One region of the Mesorhizobium sp. M0518 genome, then DNA from elsewhere that is predicted to be linked to it. Evidence: predicted binding sites of a transcription regulator. Region 1 holds the regulator's gene; the other holds the start of a gene.

Evidence for each region. The regulator PhoB, encoded in region 1, activates phosphate uptake and scavenging genes when phosphate is short. The targets are predictions, from matches to a motif close to TGTCATNNANCTGTCAT.
Region 2: a site for PhoB is predicted at 1,502-1,518, ahead of NKI66_RS22045 (RNA degradosome polyphosphate kinase). Genes of this name have one in related genera too.

Annotation. Positions count from the first base shown of each region.
Region 1 is NZ_JAMYQY010000001.1:76,018-85,313, forward strand. It holds gene NKI66_RS00365 (HlyD family type I secretion periplasmic adaptor subunit) at 1-74, opposite strand, end outside; gene NKI66_RS00370 (type I secretion system permease/ATPase) at 78-1,835, opposite strand; gene eglC (endo-1,3-1,4-beta-glycanase EglC) at 1,880-3,304, opposite strand; gene phoB (phosphate regulon transcriptional regulator PhoB) at 3,839-4,528, opposite strand; gene phoU (phosphate signaling complex protein PhoU) at 4,545-5,252, opposite strand; gene pstB (phosphate ABC transporter ATP-binding protein PstB) at 5,279-6,097, opposite strand; gene pstA (phosphate ABC transporter permease PstA) at 6,115-7,431, opposite strand; gene pstC (phosphate ABC transporter permease subunit PstC) at 7,428-8,894, opposite strand; gene NKI66_RS00405 (PstS family phosphate ABC transporter substrate-binding protein) at 8,990-9,296, opposite strand, start outside.
Region 2 is NZ_JAMYQY010000016.1:13,125-22,420, forward strand. It holds gene NKI66_RS22035 (FAD-dependent monooxygenase) at 1-1,173, opposite strand, end outside; gene NKI66_RS22040 (zinc-finger domain-containing protein) at 1,193-1,438, opposite strand; gene NKI66_RS22045 (RNA degradosome polyphosphate kinase) at 1,685-3,886, shown strand; gene ppx (exopolyphosphatase) at 3,886-5,421, shown strand; gene NKI66_RS22055 (DoxX family protein) at 5,657-6,061, opposite strand; gene NKI66_RS22060 (DoxX family protein) at 6,218-6,637, opposite strand; gene fumC (class II fumarate hydratase) at 6,873-8,270, opposite strand; gene NKI66_RS22070 (cupin domain-containing protein) at 8,547-9,020, opposite strand; gene NKI66_RS22075 (LysR family transcriptional regulator) at 9,132-9,296, shown strand, end outside.

The DNA.
Region 1 (9,296 bases):
GCGTATCCGGCGAATGCCACCCGGCGAATGTCGGTGCGTGCTGTGCCTTCCCGGACGAGGCTCTGTGCTGTCATCTTCTACGATCCAAAGCGGACACTATGAGGGGTGCCGCGGTTCGTCGTTGCAAAAGACCCTGTCACCGCCATGCTGCGCTGTGGGGCAAGGCCGATGCCGGCGATTGGCTGCCGCATCACGTCGCCGCTTGGACCGAAGGCTGCGATCACTCCGCTGCGTAGAAGCATCACGCGGTCGCAGGCTGCGGCGACCGAAGGGCGGTGCGTTATCACGATTGTCGTAACGCCCGCCGCTTTCGCGGCGGCAAGCACTTCTTCGAGCGCGGCTTCGCCGCTGCCGTCGAGATGGGTACTGGGCTCATCCAGAACGAGAACATGCGGATTGCCGTAAAAAGCGCGCGCCAGCCCGATCCTTTGGCGTTCGCCGCCCGACAGTGTTCTGTCCGACGAACCTATTCTGGTCTGATAGCCGTCTCGCTGCTCCAGTATCAGCTCATGCGCCCGGGCATTCTTTGCTGCCTCGACGATAGAGGCGTCATTCGCATCGGGTTCAAAGCGGGCGACATTTTCCGCGATCGATCCGGGAAAGAGCTCCACCTCCTGAGCGAGATATCCGATATGCCGGCCAAGCTGCTTCTCGTCCCAGGTTCTGAGATCGGCGCCATCAATCCTGACGCAGCCGCTGGTTGCCTGAATCGCACCGACAAGCAATCTTGCCAGGGTGGACTTGCCGGCTCCGCTCGGACCTATTATCGCCACCGCTTCGCCTGCGCCGATGCGGAAATTCAGTCTCTTGATGATGGGTTCGGTGCCGGGTGTGGCGTTCGGCGCGACAAAGATGAGGCCCTGCACGACAATTTCGCCGGACGGGTCCGGCAAGGTCAGTTTTTGCGCAAGCGCCGGATGGGCGGAAAACGCCTTGTCCAACCGCTTCCACGATCGTCTGGCGTCGACGATCTGCCGCCATGACCCGATCAGTTGGTCGAGCGGCTGCAGCGCGCGGGACGACACCAGGGAAGACGCGAAGATCATGCCGGCCGTCATCTTCCCTTGCAGCACGAGCCATGCTCCGACACCCAGTATTGCCAGCTGAAGCATCATGCGTACGGCTCGCGACGTTCCACTGAAAATCGCGTTGGCCATCGACGAACGGTCATGCAGGACTAGCGCCTCCGCCACGTGCCTTCCCCACACTCGCGCGGCGTTTTGGATCATGCCCATGGCGCGCAGCGTCTCTGCATTCCGGGCAAAGGCCTGCTCCGACAGGCTGGCAACAGCCGAGCGTTCCGCCGACAAGGCATCATTCTTGCCGATGGCAAACTGATTTGCCACGACCAGCGCAAGCAACAGACCAGATCCCGCCAGCGTAAGCCAGAACAGCAAAGGATGGATGAGGTACAGCAGGGCGAGGAAGAACGGAGCAAACGGCAGGTCGAACAAGACCGCCGCGCCACGTGACCTGATGAAGGCGCATACCGAGGCAAGGTCGCGCAGTGGAGACAGGGCCGCTCCCGCAGCGTACTTAGCCTCCAGCGAGACGGCGAATGTCCTCGCGCCCAGTCTGTTGTCGACAATGGCTGCAACGCGCTGCGTGTAAACGGAGCGGACCGCATCAAGGAGACCGAGAAAGGCGAGTGCGAGAACCGCGATAGCAGAGAGGTAAAGAAGCGTCTCGACGCTGGAGGAAGGCAGGACGCGGTCATAGACCTGCAAGAGATAAAGGGGGATCACCAATAGCAGGATGTTGATGAGGAACGAAAAAACGCCGACATCGGCGAGGGCGCGCCTCAAGACTGCCCGCAGATCAGACCGTGCAATCATTCCCGCGCTCCTAACGGCTCATGGCCCCAACATTAGGGCGTCGCTTAGACCGAATGGTCGCCGGCGATGTCCAAGGGGTGGTGCTGCAGGTCGTCCAGCGTATAGGCGCGGATGTAGTCGATCTTCATCTCCGCTGGCGTAGCCAGATGGTCAGGAGGCTGGCCGGCAATGCCGCCCACCGCGAGATTGGCCAGCATATACATGGGATCGTGCATGTCGGCCGGCGTCGCTGCTTGAGCGACCTTTACACCATCATAGGTCCAGACAAGCTCATCCTTCGTCCAGAGTAGGCCATAGGTGTGGAAACCGTCGGTATCCGCAACGTTCACCGTTGACGAAACCTTCGTGTGCGCTCCCGTCTCATTGGAATGCGCCGTCATGTAGAGCGTGTTCGGGTCCTGGCCACGCGTTTCGACAACGTCCAGCTCCGGCGGCCACGAGCCGTCCTCCGGAAGCAGCCAGAACGCCGGCCAGGCTCCGGCTGTTTCAGGGAGATCCGCCCGCATTTCGAAATAGCCGTAGGTTTGCGAGAAGGTGTCGTGGGTCGTCAGGATCCCCGAGGTGTATTCGTAGTTGTTGATCAGAGGCTTGATGTCCTCCGGCGCCTGCGCGGCGGTGATGGTGAGGACGCCGTTCTCAACGCTGAACGGATGGACCGAACTCGTCGGGCCATAATTGGCGTCGATATACCACTGCAACTCACCATTGCTGCTCAACGTGCTGCCGTTCGGCGCTCCCCACCAGAAATTGGAATTCCAGGTGCCGTCCTGCCCGTCCCGAAGGCTCAGCGTGTTGAAATCGTCGGAGAAGGACAGCGTCATTGCGGACTTGTCGATCGGAAGTTCGAACTGGGTGGGCTGCAACTTGTCGATGGTCGTATTCTTGAACACCAGGATCTCGTCGGATCCGAGGTTCAGCATCACGTTCGATTCCACCTGGACCATCTGTGAACGGACGGCATCGAACGAAGTGAAGTCGTAACCGTCAAGGCGGACCGCATCGGTCGCACCGAAATCGAAGATAAGATCACTTCCATTACCTTTGGAAATGGCGAAAGTATCGGCGCCATCACCGCCGATCAGGACATCATTTCCCTTGCCGCCATCCAGCGTCTGGTGACCCGACCCGCCCTTGATGATGTTGTCCAACGCATTTCCGAACGCAAATCGATTGGCGCCGGTAACGACGAGGTTCTCGAAATTGTCGGGGAGCTTGTAGCTCATCCATGTGTCGATCGTGTCGATCCCTGCCCCAGGATCCTCGACCACCTTATTGTTGGTGGAATAGAGATGATAGTAGTCGTCGCCGGCGCCACCGTAGATCGTGACATTGACGCCGGTATCTCCCCAGAAGGAGTCGTTGCCGGAGGTGCCATGCAGTTCCGGTCCAGACCCGGTGGCCGAGAACCAATGAGTGGAAGCGCCGGTGTAGGCAAGAGGGATGCCCTTGGCGTTTAAGACCGTGCTCATCAGAAATCCTTCCTCATGGTGTCCGACCTGGTCAAAGGTCCGGCGACCGCTTCCAAGCAACGCTGCAAAGAACGAGATCGTTCCACGGAATCGTCATTAGATCCGAGATCGCATTGAACAATCGACGGACAAGCGATGAATAAAGAGGAGAGGACTCGCAATAATTTGAAGTAAATTTATTAAAATTGTATATTTCTGCAGAATGCGCGTCATTCGACGAACGTATATCTAAATTAACTCAAATGCATTCTTGCGTGGCTTTCTGGTTGGAGTCTGCGGGAAAGATGGCGACCTATCAAGTAATTCGCCGTGCCTCTTGGCCAGCCGGGGCCCAATAGAGAGTTTGGGAGATCGAGGGACGCGAGAAGCTGCCTGTCGCTTTGGCCCAAATGCAGTCATTCGAAACCTGATGAGGATGACCGCTCCTGGCGTCACGTGCTCGCTCCCCATTGATGAGACGAGTGCAACATTCCACCGGCTGTTGGCGACCGCGTGCTAATCGAGTTTTCCCGATCTATCGGGACGAAACAGCACCTAGTCTTCCCTGATCGCGTAGCCCGCCCCGCGGATCGTGCGGATGACGTCCGGCATCCGGCCATTGTTGACCGCCTTGCGCAGCCGGCCGACATGCACGTCGACCGTGCGCTCGTCGATGTAGATCGTTTCGCCCCAGACATTGTCGAGCAGCTGGCTGCGCGAGAACACGCGGCCTGGATGGCGCATCATGAATTCGAGCAGGCGGAACTCGGTCGGCCCGAGCCGGATCTCGCTCTTCTTGCGATAGACCCGGTGCGACTCGCGATCGAGCACGATGTCGCCGACCTTTAGCACGCTGGACAGCACTTCCGGCTTGGCCCGGCGCAGCAGCGCCTTGACCCTGGCCATGAACTCCGGCGTCGAGAAGGGCTTGACCAGATAGTCGTCGGCGCCGGTCGACAGGCCGCGCACGCGGTCGCTTTCCTCGCCTCGCGCGGTCAGCATGATGATCGGCAGCCGCTCGGTCTCGGGACGCATTCGCAGGCGCCGGCAGAGTTCGATACCGGAAACCGCAGGCACCATCCAGTCGAGCACCAGAAGATCGGGAACGTTCTCCTGCAGCCGGATTTCGGCCTCGTCGCCGCGCGTCACCACCTCGACCTGGTAACCTTCGGATTCAAGATTGTAGCGGAGCAGCACGCCTAGCGGCTCCTCATCCTCCACCACCATGATGCGTGGTGCGATCATCGGCTGGTCACCCCTGTTATGCCGCTGGCGCGGACATTGCCGTCTCGTCCTGCTTCGGACGATTGGCTGGCAGCTGCGTGCCGGTCAAAACATAGTAGGCATTTTCGGCGATGTTGGTCACGTGGTCGCCGATCCGCTCGAGGTTCTTGGCGCAGAACAACAGGTGCGTGCACGCCGTGATGTTGCGGGGATCTTCCATCATGTAGGTCAGCAGCTCACGGAACACCGAGGTGTATTTGACGTCGATGCGTTCGTCATTGTTTCTGAGCGTGGCAAGCGCTGCCGGGTCGGCGGCGGCATACTCGTCGACGACCCCCTGCACCTGGATCAGCACCAGTTGCGCCATCGCGTCGATCGAATGCGAAAGGTCGTGCGGCGTGACACTCAGCCCGACAGTGCCGACGCGCTTGGCGATGTTCTTGGCAAGGTCGCCGATGCGCTCAAGGTCGCCGGCCATGCGGATCGAACCGACCACCGCACGCAGATCGTTGGCCATTGGCTGGCGCTTGGCGATCAGCGTGATGGCGCGATCGTCCAGCTCGCGCTGGCGTGCATCCATGATGGCATCATCGGAAACCACGCGCTGCGCCAGCGCATTGTCCGAATTGAGCAAAGCCCTGGTCGAGCCACTGACCATCGAGCAGGCGAGATCGCCCATGTCGCGGATCAGCTGGCTGATCTGCTCCAGATCCTCATCGAAAGATGCGACGGTATGTTCACCCATGATCTTCGTCCCTCGTATGCCTGAGCTCAGCCGAACCGGCCGGTGATGTAGTCCTGGGTGCGTTTGTCGTCGGGGGTGGTGAACATCTTGTCGGTGGCGCCCTCCTCGACCAGATAGCCTAGATGGAACATCGCGGTGCGCTGCGACACGCGTGCTGCCTGCTGCATCGAATGGGTGACGATGACGATGGTATAGTTCTGACGCAGTTCGTCGATCAGTTCCTCGACGCGAGCAGTGGCGATCGGGTCGAGCGCCGAACACGGTTCGTCCATCAGGATCACCTCGGGTGACACGGCGATGGCGCGTGCAATGCACAGACGCTGCTGCTGGCCACCGGAAAGACCCGTGCCAGGTTCTTGCAAACGGTCCTTGACCTCGTTCCAGATCGCCGCCTTCTTCAGGCTCGACTCTACGATCTGATCCATGTCGGCCTTGCGCTTGGCCAATCCGTGGATGCGCGGACCATAGGCAACGTTCTCGTAGATCGATTTGGGGAACGGATTGGGTTTCTGGAACACCATGCCGACGCGCGCCCTGAGTTCGACGACATCGATGTTCTTGTCGTAGATGTCTTCTTCGTCGAGCGTTATCTTGCCGGTTACCCGTGCTGAATCGATGGTGTCGTTCATGCGGTTGAGGCAGCGCAGGAAGGTGGACTTGCCGCAGCCGGAGGGGCCGATCAGCGCCGTCACCTGGTTCAGGCGGACGTCGAGATCGACGTCGAACAGCGCCTGCTTCTCGCCATAGAACACGCCGACCTTGTCGCCGCGCATTTTGATTACTTCGTTCGACTTCATCTTGTCGCCCACTGCGTTTTCAAGGGACTGTTCGGTCATGATGTTCATACCAAGATGCCTTTTTTCTACCAGCGCCGCTCGAACCGACGCCGAAGCACGATCGCGGTGATGTTCATGGCCATGAGGAAGACGAGCAGGATGATGATGGCGCCCGACATGCGCTCGACGAAGGCGCGTTCGGCCTCGTTCGCCCACATATAGATCTGCACCGGCAGCGCGGTGGCCGGATCGAAAGGCGTCGTCGGTGGATCGGCGACGAAGGCGACCATGCCGATCAGCAGCAGAGGCGCGGTTTCGCCGAGCGCACGCGCCAGACCGATGATGGTGCCGGTGAGGATGCCGGGCGCGGCAAGCGGCAGGATGTGCTGGAACACCATCTGCATCTTGGAGGCGCCAAGACCGAGAGCCGCCGAGCGGATCGACGGCGGCACCGCGGCAAGTGCGGCGCGCGTGGCGATGATGATCGTCGGCAGCGTCATCAGTGTCAGCACCAGGCCGCCGACGAAAGCGGCGGAGCGCGGCATGCCCAGGAAATTGATGAACACCGCGAGGCCGAGCAAGCCGAAGACGATTGACGGCACCGCGGCCAGATTGTTGATGTTGACCTCGATAAGGTCGGTGAAACGGTTCTTCTTGGCGAACTCCTCCAGATAGATGGAGGCGGCGACGCCGATCGGCAGCGCCAGGAGCAACACGATCACCATCATATAGAACGAGCCGATGATCGCCACGCCCATGCCCGAGGTTTCCGGGCGGCTGGAGGCGCCGTAGGTGAACAGGCCGCTGTTGAAGTGCTCGGCCATCGCGCCCTCGGCCTTGAGCTTGTTCATCCAGGTGATCTGCTGGTCCGAGACCTTGCGTCGCGCTTCCTCGACGCTGAGGTCGATCTGACCCTTGAAAGCCGAGTCGAGATTGGCGGCGGCGAGGATGTTGACGTCGCGCGTCGTGCCGATCACGGACGGATCGGCGGCAACGATGTCGCGCAACTGGACGCGGGCGCCTTCCGACAGGAAGCCCTTGAGCTGCTTGATCGCCGGCTTGTCGTCGGGATTGATGCCGAGCTTGGCCACCAGCGCGTTTTCGGCGAGCTTGGGATAATTCGCCTTGATCAGAACGCTCGGATCGGTTGCGCGCTTGCCGGAAGGATCGATCACCTTCTCGTCGAACGAGATCGGCAGTGATACCGTCGTCTGCCAGAAGGCGGTGTAGCCTTTCGAGACGATGGTGATCAGCATGATTGCCAGGAACGCCAGGCCTACGGAAATCGCCACGACGCCATAGATGCGGAATCGGCGCTCGGCAGCGTAACGGGCCTTCAGGCCGATGTCGCGGCGCGGATGGGCCGCCGCCCTGACCATCGTATCCATGGAAATGTCGGTCATTCGTACTGCTCCCGATATTTGCGCACGATGTAGAGCGCGACGATGTTCATCACCAACGTCAGCGCGAACAGCGTCAGGCCGAGCGCGAAGGCGACCAGCGTCTGCGGCGAATTGAACTCGAGGTCGCCGGTGAGCTGGTTGACGATCTTGACGGTGATGGTCGTCATCGCCTCGAACGGGTTGATGGTGAGGTTAGCGGCGACGCCCGCCGCCAGCACGACAATCATCGTTTCGCCGATGGCGCGCGAGGCAGTCAGCAGGATGGCGCCGACGATGCCGGGCAGTGCAGCCGGCAGGATCACCCGCTTGATCGTCTCGGAGCGGGTCGCGCCGAGGCCAAGCGACCCGTCGCGCATGGCGCGCGGCACCGCGGTTATGATGTCGTCCGAAAGAGAGGACACGACCGGGATCAGCATGACGCCCATGACCAGGCCGGCGGTGAAGATGCTCTGGCCCTGGATGAAGGGCGAACCGCCGGTCAGTGCCGCGGACAGATCGCGCAGGAATGGCCCAAGCGTGACGACGGCGAAGATGCCATAGACGATGGTCGGTATGCCGGCCAGCAGTTCAAGCGCCGGCTTGACCACCGAGCGCACCCTGGGCGTTGCATATTCGGCCATGTAGACAGCCGACATCAGCCCCACCGGCACCGCAACCAGCAGTGCGACGGCGGCGATGTAGAGCGTGCCCGCAAGAAGCGGGATCAGGCCGAACTGGCCCTGGCTGCCGCCCGAACCGGCAGCGGAAAAACGCGGATCCCAGACGGTGCCGAAGAAGAACCTCATCGGCGAGACGCTTTCGAAGAAGGTGATCGTCTGGAACAGCATCGAAAGCACGATGCCGATGGTGGTCAGGATAGCGATGGTGGAGGCGGCAAGCAGCCCCCACAGCATCAGCCTCTCGACATTGTTGCGTGCCCTGGCGCGCGGCTCGATCTGCCTGAGCGCATAGAAGGCGCCGGCGATCGAGGAAACGAGAATGACAATGGCGCCGAACAGGCCGAGCCGGTCCTGGACCTTGTTCGCCTCGACGGCGATCGGGATCATGTAATCCTGCGTGTCGCTCGCCAGTGCCACACCCTTGGCGGCGAGGAGCGGCTGCAGCTCGGCAAAGCTGGCAGGCATTGCGGCCAGTGTGCCTGCATCGAGTTTGCGCAGGCCCCTGGCGAGGCTCTTTACCAGGCTGACATCCAGTGCCTCACTGGCAACCTTGCTGTCGACGGTGCGCTCGGGCAAGGCAGCGTGAATGTGTCGGTCCAGATAGATGGAAGACCCGACGGTCCAGACGGCAAGCAGCAAAAGAGCAGGCAGAACGGCGAGCAGGAAGGCCCACCAGCCATGATAGTGGGCGCGCGAATGCGGCTTGACCTTGCCATTGTCCTGGGCCGCGGCACGTTGCCGGCCGATGAAAAAGGCAACCAGGCCGACGGCAACGACGATGGCCAGTACGAGCAAGGACGACATGGACCCACCCCAAGAGAAATTCTTACGCAGCCGCCATTGCGGCCTGCGATGAAACCGGGGCGCGGGATTGGCCCGCACCCCGGTGCGGCAGCTGATTACATCGACTTTCCGGCGGCGAAAGCGTCACGCTGGGCCTGACGCTCGGCATCCGGAGCAGCAACGAGGCCGTATTCGGCGAGCGGGCTTTCCGGGCCAACCATCTGGTCGTCAAGGAAGAACTCGACATATTCCTTGAGGCCGGGAACGACGCCCAGATGCGCCTTCTTGACGTAGAAGAACAGCGGGCGCGAGACGGGATACTTGCCGCTGGCGATCGTCTCGGTCGAAGGCACGATGCCTTCCACGGTGGCGACCTTCAGCTTGTCGGCATTGTTTTCATAGAAGGCGAGGCCAAACACGCCG
Region 2 (9,296 bases), on a different contig from region 1:
CGAGCGCACCTTCAGGAACACATTGCGCGCAATCGCCACTGGACCCACGGCATGCCAGGCCAGCCGGTTGACAGCGCCGCGTCGGGCGACCTGCGCGACGCGCGGTCGCCGTGACTGCTCCCAGGTCGCAATTGCGGCCAGAGGATCGGCGGGGAAGTCGGCAATGATATCGGCAAGCGTCGCCGCATCCTCGATCGCCATCGCCGCACCTTGCGCCGCGAACGGGGTCATCGCATGCGCGGCATCGCCGATCAGCGCGATGCCGTTCGGCGTTGTCCAGGGCTGTCGCTGCTCAACAGTGTGGATCGGCCATGCGGTCCATGGGCCGGCCTGCTCGACCAGGCGGGCAAGTTCTGCCGCGGTGCCGCGCAGGGCTCGGGTCAGGATCCCGGCGTCGGCGTTGCCGGACCAGCCCTCGGCTATGCGGTCGCCCCTGGTGAAGGCCGCGAGATTGAAGGCCGCACCCTTGCTGACGGGATAGGCAACCATATGGAAGCCGGGATGCAGGAAGGTGGTGACGCAGTCCCTGGCGCCGATGGCGGCAAAGCTCTGACCGGCGGCGCTCTCGGCCGCGACGGTGGCGCGCCAGGCCAGTTCGCCGGAGAAATGGTTTCTTGGCGAAGCCGGCCCCTTGGCCGAATCGACAAGTGCGCGCACCGACGACCAGACGCCATCGGCCCCAACCAGCAGGAAGCCCTCCGCCTCGACGGTTTTGCCACCGATCTCGGCCGTCGCGGTGATGCCGTGCGGGCCGGTGTCAACGCCGCCCATGCGGGCGCCGGTGGTGAGATGGATATCCGGTATCTCGGCAGCGCGCGCGGTCAGTGCGCGCTGCAGATCGGCCCTGTGCGCGACGAGATAAGGTGCCTGCCAGCGCGTTTCGGCGGCTTGCCCCAGCGGCACGCGCGCCAGTTCGCGCAAGGTCGCGGCCTCCTTCAACACCACGGCTTCCGGCCGCACCGCCGCCGGCAGCAGCCGGTCGAGTACGCCAAGCTGGCGAAGGATGCGGGTCGCGTTGGGAGAAAGCTGAATGCCGGCGCCGGCAGCTTCCAGGCGCTGCGCCTGTTCGAACACCCGAACAGGGTAGCCGCGTTCGGCGAATGCAAGGGCTGCGGTCAATCCGGCGACACCCGCCCCGGCGATGACAATTTGCCGGGAGCGCGTGTCGGTCATCGGGCTGGTCGCGAAAGACTCAGGCGGCCTGATCGATGTAGATGCAGCCGGCCGGCAGCGTTTCGGTTGCCTTCAGCTTCGGCGAATAGCGGTAGAGCGTCGAGCAATAGGGACAGACTTTTTCGTTGTCGTCGCCCATGTCCAGAAACACATGCGGGTGGTCGAAAGGCGGATTGGCGCCCGTGCACATGAATTCCTTCACGCCGATGTCGATTGCCTGATAGCCCGCATCGTTCTGAAAATGGGGAATGGAACCGCCTGCCATCGTCGTCTCCTTAACGCAGTCTCGTCTGCATCTGGATCATATCAGGCCTCTTTGCAAGTTCGATGAAATCAAACTGTCGCAAAAGCCTGTCAGAGGATAAGTTAAGCCGGTTAACGCATGGCCCCGAAGACCGACACCGGTTTTCGGCAAGGACCATGCGTCGCCTTGGAGTGGTAGAGCGTCCTTTGCGCGTCCTGAATGACGCGCGGCGCTTTAGCTGGCTGACGATGTGGAAGAGCGGGAATCATGAACGAACTGAAGCCGGTGCAGAACGAATTCGTGGATGTCGAGGTGGCTCGCCCGGAGGGCGGCAATCCGGACCGGTTTGTCAACCGCGAGTTTTCCTGGCTGCAGTTCAACCGGCGCGTTCTCGAGGAATCGCTGAACCTCAATCATCCGCTGCTGGAGCGCGTCCGCTTCCTGTCGATCTCGGCGGCCAATCTCGACGAGTTCTTCATGGTGCGCGTCGCCGGCCTCGCCGGCCAGGTGCGCGAGGGCATCACGCTGAAGAGCCCTGACGGCCGCACCCCCGAACAGCAGCTCGAACAGCTGCTGCGTGAGGTCGAGCGGCTGCAGGAAGACCAGCAGAAGAGCCTTTCGGCGCTCACTGTGCTGCTCAACAAGGAAGGCATCGAGAGCATCACCCGCGATGCGCTGACCAAGGACGAGAAAATCTGGCTGGAAGACCATTTCCAGGGGCAGGTGTTCCCGGTGCTGACCCCGCTGTCGATCGACCCGGCGCATCCGTTCCCGTTCATTCCCAATCTCGGCTTCTCGATGGCGCTGCAATTGCGCCATCGCAAGAACGGCGAAGAGATGAGCGCGCTGCTGCGCCTGCCGGTAGCGCTGAAGCGCTTCATCCGTCTGCCGGACCGCAAGCATCACGTCCGCTTCATCCCGCTGGAAGAGGCGGTCGGCCTCTATATCGGCAAGCTCTTCCCCGGCTATGAGGTCAAGGGCTCCGGCACGTTCCGCATCATTCGCGACAGCGATATCGAGGTCGAGGAGGAGTCCGAGGATTTGGTTCGCCTGTTCGAAACGGCGCTGAAGCGGCGGCGGCGGGGTTCGGTGATCCGCATCGAATTCGACAGGCTGATGCCTGATGAATTGCGCGACTTCGTCGCCGGCGAGCTTGGCGTGTCGTCCAGCCGCATCAGCGTCTTGACCGGTCCGTTGGCGCTCAGCCAGATTTCCGAGATCGTCGCCGTTCCCCGCGACGACCTGAAATTCACGCCCTACAATCCGCGTTTTCCCGAGCGCATCCGCGAGCATGGCGGCGATTGTTTTGCCGCCATCCGCGAGAAGGACATCGTCGTCCATCACCCCTACGAATCGTTTGACGTCGTGGTGCAGTTCCTGCGCCAGGCGATGGCCGATCCGGAAGTGGTGGCGATCAAGCAGACGCTTTACCGCACCTCCAACGACAGCCCGATCGTGCGTGCGCTGGTCGACGCGGCCGAAGCCGGCAAGTCGGTCACCGCACTGGTCGAGCTCAAGGCGCGCTTCGACGAGGAAGCCAACATTCGCTGGGCGCGCGACCTGGAGCGCGCCGGCGTGCAGGTCGTGTTCGGCTTTCTCGAGCTGAAAACCCATTCGAAAATGTCGCTGGTGGTGCGGCGCGAGGACGGCAAGCTGCGCAACTACGTGCACCTCGGCACCGGCAACTACCATCCGGTAACGGCGCGCATCTACACCGACCTGTCCTTCTTCACCACCGATCCGACGATCGCCCGCGATGTCGCCCAGCTGTTCAATTTCATCACCGGCTATGCCGAGCCGACGGATGAAATGCGGTTGGCGATCTCGCCGTTCACGCTGAGAAGCCGCATCCTGAAGCACATTGCCGACGAGATTGCCTACGCGGTCCAGGGGAAACCGGCGCGCATCTGGATGAAGATGAACGCGCTCGTCGATCCGATCATTATCGACGCGCTCTACGATGCCAGCCGGGTCGGCGTCGAGGTCGACCTGGTCGTGCGCGGCATCTGCTGCCTGCGGCCTCAGGTTCCGGGCCTGTCGGAAAACATCCGCGTAAAATCGATTGTCGGCCGTTTTCTCGAGCACAGCCGCATCTATTGTTTCGGCAATGGTTACGGCCTGCCGTCGGACGAGGCGATCGTCTACATCTCCTCGGCCGATCTGATGCCGCGCAATCTCGACCGCCGCGTCGAAACCATGGTGCCGATCACCAATCCAACTGTGCACGAACAGATCCTTGGCCAGATCATGCTGGGCAACATCATGGACAATCAGCAAAGTTTCGACGTATTGGCTGATGGAACCTCCCGGCGCGTCGTGCTGGAGGAGGGCGAGGAACCGTTCAACGCGCAGGAATATTTCATGACCAATCCGAGCCTGTCGGGACGGGGTGACGCGCTGAAGTCGCATGCGCCCAAGCGCATCGCGCAGTTCAAGCGCCGCAAGAAGAACGCAGCAGCGTCCGGCTGATGCTGTCTGATTCCCAGGGCCGGCTGCAGGACCGCCGACCGCTGTCCATCATCGACATCGGATCGAACTCGATCCGTCTCGTCGTCTATGAGGGGCTGGCGCGCTCGCCGACCATGCTGTTCAACGAAAAGATGCTGGCCGGTCTCGGCCGTGGCATCGTTTCGACCGGCAAGCTCGACCCCGAGGCGGTGACGCGCTCGATGGAAGAGTTCCGTCGCTTTCGCGCGCTTTCCGACCAGGCCGGCGCCGAGCATATGTATGTGCTGGCCACCGCCGCCGCCCGCGAGGCGGTCAACGGCCCCGATTTCATCCACCGCGCCGAGGATGTGCTGAAGACCGAGATTCGTGTCATCAGCGGCCGTCAGGAAGCCTATTATTCCGCGCTCGGCGTCATTTCCGGCTTCCACCCGGCCAATGGCATCGCCGGCGATCTGGGCGGCGGCAGCCTCGAGCTGGTCGACGTCAGCGGCGAAGCGATCGGTGACGGCATCACGCTGCCGCTGGGCGGCCTGCGCCTGCAGGACATGGCGAAGAACTCGCTGGCTCAGGCGGCGAAGATCGCGCGTGACGAACTGGCGAAGGCCAAGCTGTTGAAAGGCGGGCAGGGCAGGCCCTTCTACGCCGTCGGCGGCACCTGGCGAAATCTTGCCCGGCTGCACATGGAAATGACCAACTATCCGCTTGGTGTCATGCACCATTACGAGATCTCGGCCGAAAGCGCGGCGAATTTCCTCAAGCAGGTGGCCAAGGCCGAGATCGAGAAGGTCAAGGGCATCGAAGGCGTTTCCAAGAACCGCCGTTCGCTGCTGCCTTATGGCGCCGTCGTGCTGCAGGAGATCATGGCGGCGATGCAGCCGTCGAAGATCATCGTTTCGGCTCTGGGTGTACGCGAAGGCTTTCTCTATTCGCTGCTCGATGAGGCGGAGCAGAAGGCCGATCCGCTGATTTCGGCCTCGGAGGAACTCGCCCGCCTGCGCTCACGCTCCGTCGCCCATGCGCATGAACTCGTCGACTGGACCGCCAAAACCTTTGCCGCTTTCGGCATCGAGGAGACCGAAGACGAGGCGCGCTACCGCCACGCGGCCGCATTGCTGGCCGATATCGGTTGGCGCGCGCATCCCGAATATCGCGGCAAGCAATCGCTCAACATCATTGCGCACGCCTCCTTCTTCGGCGTCGACCATCCCGGCCGTGCTTTCCTGGCCATGGCCAACGCCTATCGTCACGACGGCATCTTCAACGAAGCCATCGCCCCCGAGATCAAGGCGCTGGCGCCGCCGCGTTATCTGGAGCGCGCCCGCGTGCTCGCCGCGATGATGCGCGTCGTCTACCTGCTGACGGCGTCGATGCCCGGCATCATGCCCAGGCTGAAATGGGAACAACGCGCCAACGGCGTGCTGGCGCTGGTCCTGCCGGCATCGCTGGCCGATCTCTATGGCGAGCGGCCGGCCGGGCGCCTGGCGCAACTGGCCAGGATCACCAACCGCCGGCTGGTGCTGGCCGTCGAAGGTGGGCCCAGTGGGTCGGTGAAGTAGAGTCGGAGCAGAGCGGATTAGAACCTGCTCGGTCGAGTTTCTTCACACCCCTCTCTGTCCTGCCGGACATCTCCCCCGCAAGGGGGGAGATTGGCTGCTTCGTCGTCGGTGCTTTTTTCTTGCAACATTGAAGATTGGCGAAAGCCTGGATGACATCCGATCTCCCTCGTTGCGGGGGAGATGTCCGGCAGGACAGAGGGGGGTGCTGTCCCGTTGACGTTTCCAACCCAGTCCGTCAGGCCAAACCGCGCCCGTCGACCGACCAGGCTCCCGCGCCAGCCATCGCCAGCGCAACGAACCCGCCTGCTATCGCAATGTCCTTCATCAGCATCTGCTGGTGCAGGAAGGCGAGCATCGCGTCGCCGCCGCCCTGGCCGTAATGGCCGATGAAACCGGCGGCAATGCAGAAGGCGGCGAGCAGCAGCGCCGCGATCCGGGTCTGGAAACCGACCAGGATGAGCAGCCCGGCGATCAGTTCGAACAGTCCCGTGCCCCAGGCGGCAAGCGTCGGCAGCGGCAGGCCGAGGCCGGCGAAATAGCCTGTCGTGCCGGCAATATCGCTCAAAGCTTGGAAACCGGAGGGCACGAACAGGGCGGCGAGCAGCAGCCGGGAGAGCAGGAGCAGCGCGTTGCGGGGCATGTTCACCTCCGTTATCGGCCGCCGGCCGGCCTCGTCCGATGCCCCGATCCTATCAGAAAACTCCGGCCGACAGATCGGCGGGCATGTACCAACAACGAAAAAGCGGCGCGGAAAATTCCGCGCCGCTCTTTCGTTCGGCTATCGCCAGATTTTGGCTCAGCCGCGCTTGGCGTCGATCGAATAGGCACCGGCGCCCGAGGAAGCCAGCACGAGGAAGCCGCCAGCGATGGCGAGGTTCTTGAGAAACTGGATCATCTGCATCTGGTCGGCCCAACCGGTGTGGGCGACCAAGCCGGTAGCGACCGTGAAGACCGCCAGCACCCAGCCGACAATCCGGGTCTTGAAGCCGACGAGGATGGCGAGGCCGCCGAGAAGCTCGATCAGGCCTACGACAATGGCCGTTACGGTCGGCAAGGGCAGGCCGAGGCTGCCGAAATAGCCGGCCGTGCCGGTGATGGCGGTCAGCTTGCCGAAACCTGAAAGCAGGAAGATGACCGCAAGCAGGACGCGGCCGATGAGGATGGTGGTCGAGGCATTGGATGCGCCGGAACCGGCGACTGAAGTGTTGATGGACATGGTGGCTCTCCGGGATGGGTTGATACCGGGGAGATAGAGCAAGCCGACTGTTCACCAAAGCCACCAGACTGGCGACACATTGTTCACAGTACTTACGTTTCCGTGATCGGGCGGCCCGCGCAAAATTCGCTTCGGGTCAGGTCGTGACGGGAGTAAATTCTCCCATCACGAACACTGGGCTTCTGGCTGATGCAATTCCGGACGGAAAACCGCAAGACATTTTTCCTGGAATTGCTTACCCCGGATGCGTCATGTCCTCCGGCCGCACCAGCCGGTCGTAATCGGCCTCGCTGACCAGTCCGGTGGCGAGCGCTTCCTCGCGCAGCGTGGTGCCCTTCTTGTGCGCGGTCTTGGCGATCTTGGCGGCATTGTCGTAGCCGATGGTCGGCGCCAGCGCCGTCACCAGCATCAGCGAGCGGTCGAGTGCCGCCTTGATGTTGTCTTCGCGCGCCTCGATGCCGACCACGCAATTGTCGGTGAAGGAGACCGAGGCGTCGGCGAGCAACTGCACCGACTGCAGGAAGTTGTAGGCCATCAGCGGGTTGTAGACGTTGAGCTCGAAATGGCCTTGGCTGCCGGCGAAGGTGAGCGCCGCATTGTTGCCGAACACCTGCACGCAGACCTGCGTCAGCGCCTCGCACTGGGTCGGGTTGACCTTGCCCGGCATGATCGACGAGCCCGGCTCGTTTTCCGGCAGCGACAGCTCGCCGAGGCCCGAACGCGGGCCGGAACCGAGGAAACGGATGTCGTTGGCGATCTTGAACAGCGCGGCGGCCGCCGCATTGATGGCGCCGTGCGAAAACACCATGGAATCATGGGCCGCCAGCGCCTCGAACTTGTTCGGCGCGGTGACGAAGGCAATGCCGGTGATGGTGGCGATGCGATCCGCCACCCTTTCGGCGAAGCCGACCGGCGCGTTGAGGCCGGTGCCGACGGCGGTGCCGCCCTGCGCCAGTTCCTGCAGGCCGGGCAACGTCAGCTCGATGCGCTTGATCGACGAGGCGACCTGCGCGGCATAGCCCGAAAATTCCTGGCCAAGCGTGAGGGGGGTGGCGTCCTGCGTGTGCGTGCGGCCGATCTTGATGATGTGATTGAACTCTCTGCTCTTGGCGGCGAGCGCCTTGTGCAGGTGTTTCAGCGCCGGCAAGAGGTCGTGCACGATGCGCTCGGCGCAGGCGATGTGCATGGCCGTCGGGTAGGTATCGTTCGACGACTGGCTCATATTGACGTGGTCGTTGGGATGGACCGGCTTCTTGGAGCCCATGACGCCACCCATCATCTCGATCGCCCGGTTGGAGATCACCTCGTTGGCGTTCATGTTGGACTGCGTGCCCGAGCCGGTCTGCCAGACCACCAGCGGGAAATGGTCGTTGAGCTTGCCGTCGATGACCTCTTGTGCCGCCTCGACAATCGTCTTGCCGATCGCCGGGTCGAGCCGCTGAAGGTCCATATTGGCTTCGGCCGCGGCCCGCTTGACGATGCCCAGCGCGCGCACGATCGATGCCGGCTGCTTTTCCCAGCCGATCTTGAAATTGCCAAGGGAACGCTGCGCCTGCGCGCCCCAATAGCGGTCGGCGGCGACTTCGATCGGGCCGAACGTGTCGGTTTCGGTTCTGGTCTTTGCAGCGGTCACGGGTCTCTCCTTGTCGAAGTCGGCAACGGCGTATCGCGTTGCACAAACGGCTTCAAGCGGAGATTGCGGGCGGCGAGGATGCGAATCGGTTGAAGGTGCGGCGCTTCTCGCCTTCTCCCCTTGTGGGAGAAGGTGGATCGGCGCGCAGCGCCGAGACGGTTGAGGGGTGGGTGACGGAGTGCCGTCGGCGCCAAGCTGGAACACCCCTCATCCGACCTCTTCGCGGCCACCTTCTCCCACAAGGGGAGAAGGGAAAGAATGCGCGGTTTCGGCCTCTTACCCTAGCGGCGGACCGACAATGTCGATGCCGTTTTCTGCGCAGAGCTGCACCAGTGCCGCGATGATTTCCGGTGTTGGTTGCATCTGCGGCGGCACCTCCGGCTGTTCGGCGGGACGGCTCGCCTGACGCAGCATCGTCTCGAAATCCGAACCGCGCGTGATGGTGAGCGTACGCGCGCCTTCGCGCGATTCGACCCGGTAGGTGTGCGGCAGGCCTTTCGGCGCAATGACGGTTTCGCCGGCTTCAGCAATGCGTTCGTGGCCGTCGATCTGAAAGCGCAGTCTCCCGTCCAGGATGTGAAACACTTCGTCCTCCCTGCGATGCACATGCAGGGGCGGGGAGTCGCCATAGGGCATGCGATGCTCGACGACGCAGGTGCCGTCCTCTCCTGCCGCCGACGAGACGTGGATCGCGACAAGCGTGTTGTTGAACCAGAAGAGTTCCTTGCCTGTGATCGTGCCGGGGGTCATTGTCATGGCCGTCTGATCCTCCTGTTGCCTGTGCCTGCTGGGCCGATGACGATCTAGCCAGGGATATGCCGACAACGGAAATCGAATGATCGTATGGGGCGAATTGATGCGATGAATTTGAACGCGCTCGACCTCAATCTCATCAGGGTGTTCGACGCCCTTCTGCGGGAGAGAAGCGTTACGCGTGCCGGCGAGCAGATCGGCCTCAGCCAGCCTGCCGTCAGCGCTGCGCTCAATCGCTTGCGGCATCTCCTCAACGACCAGCTGTTCGTGCGA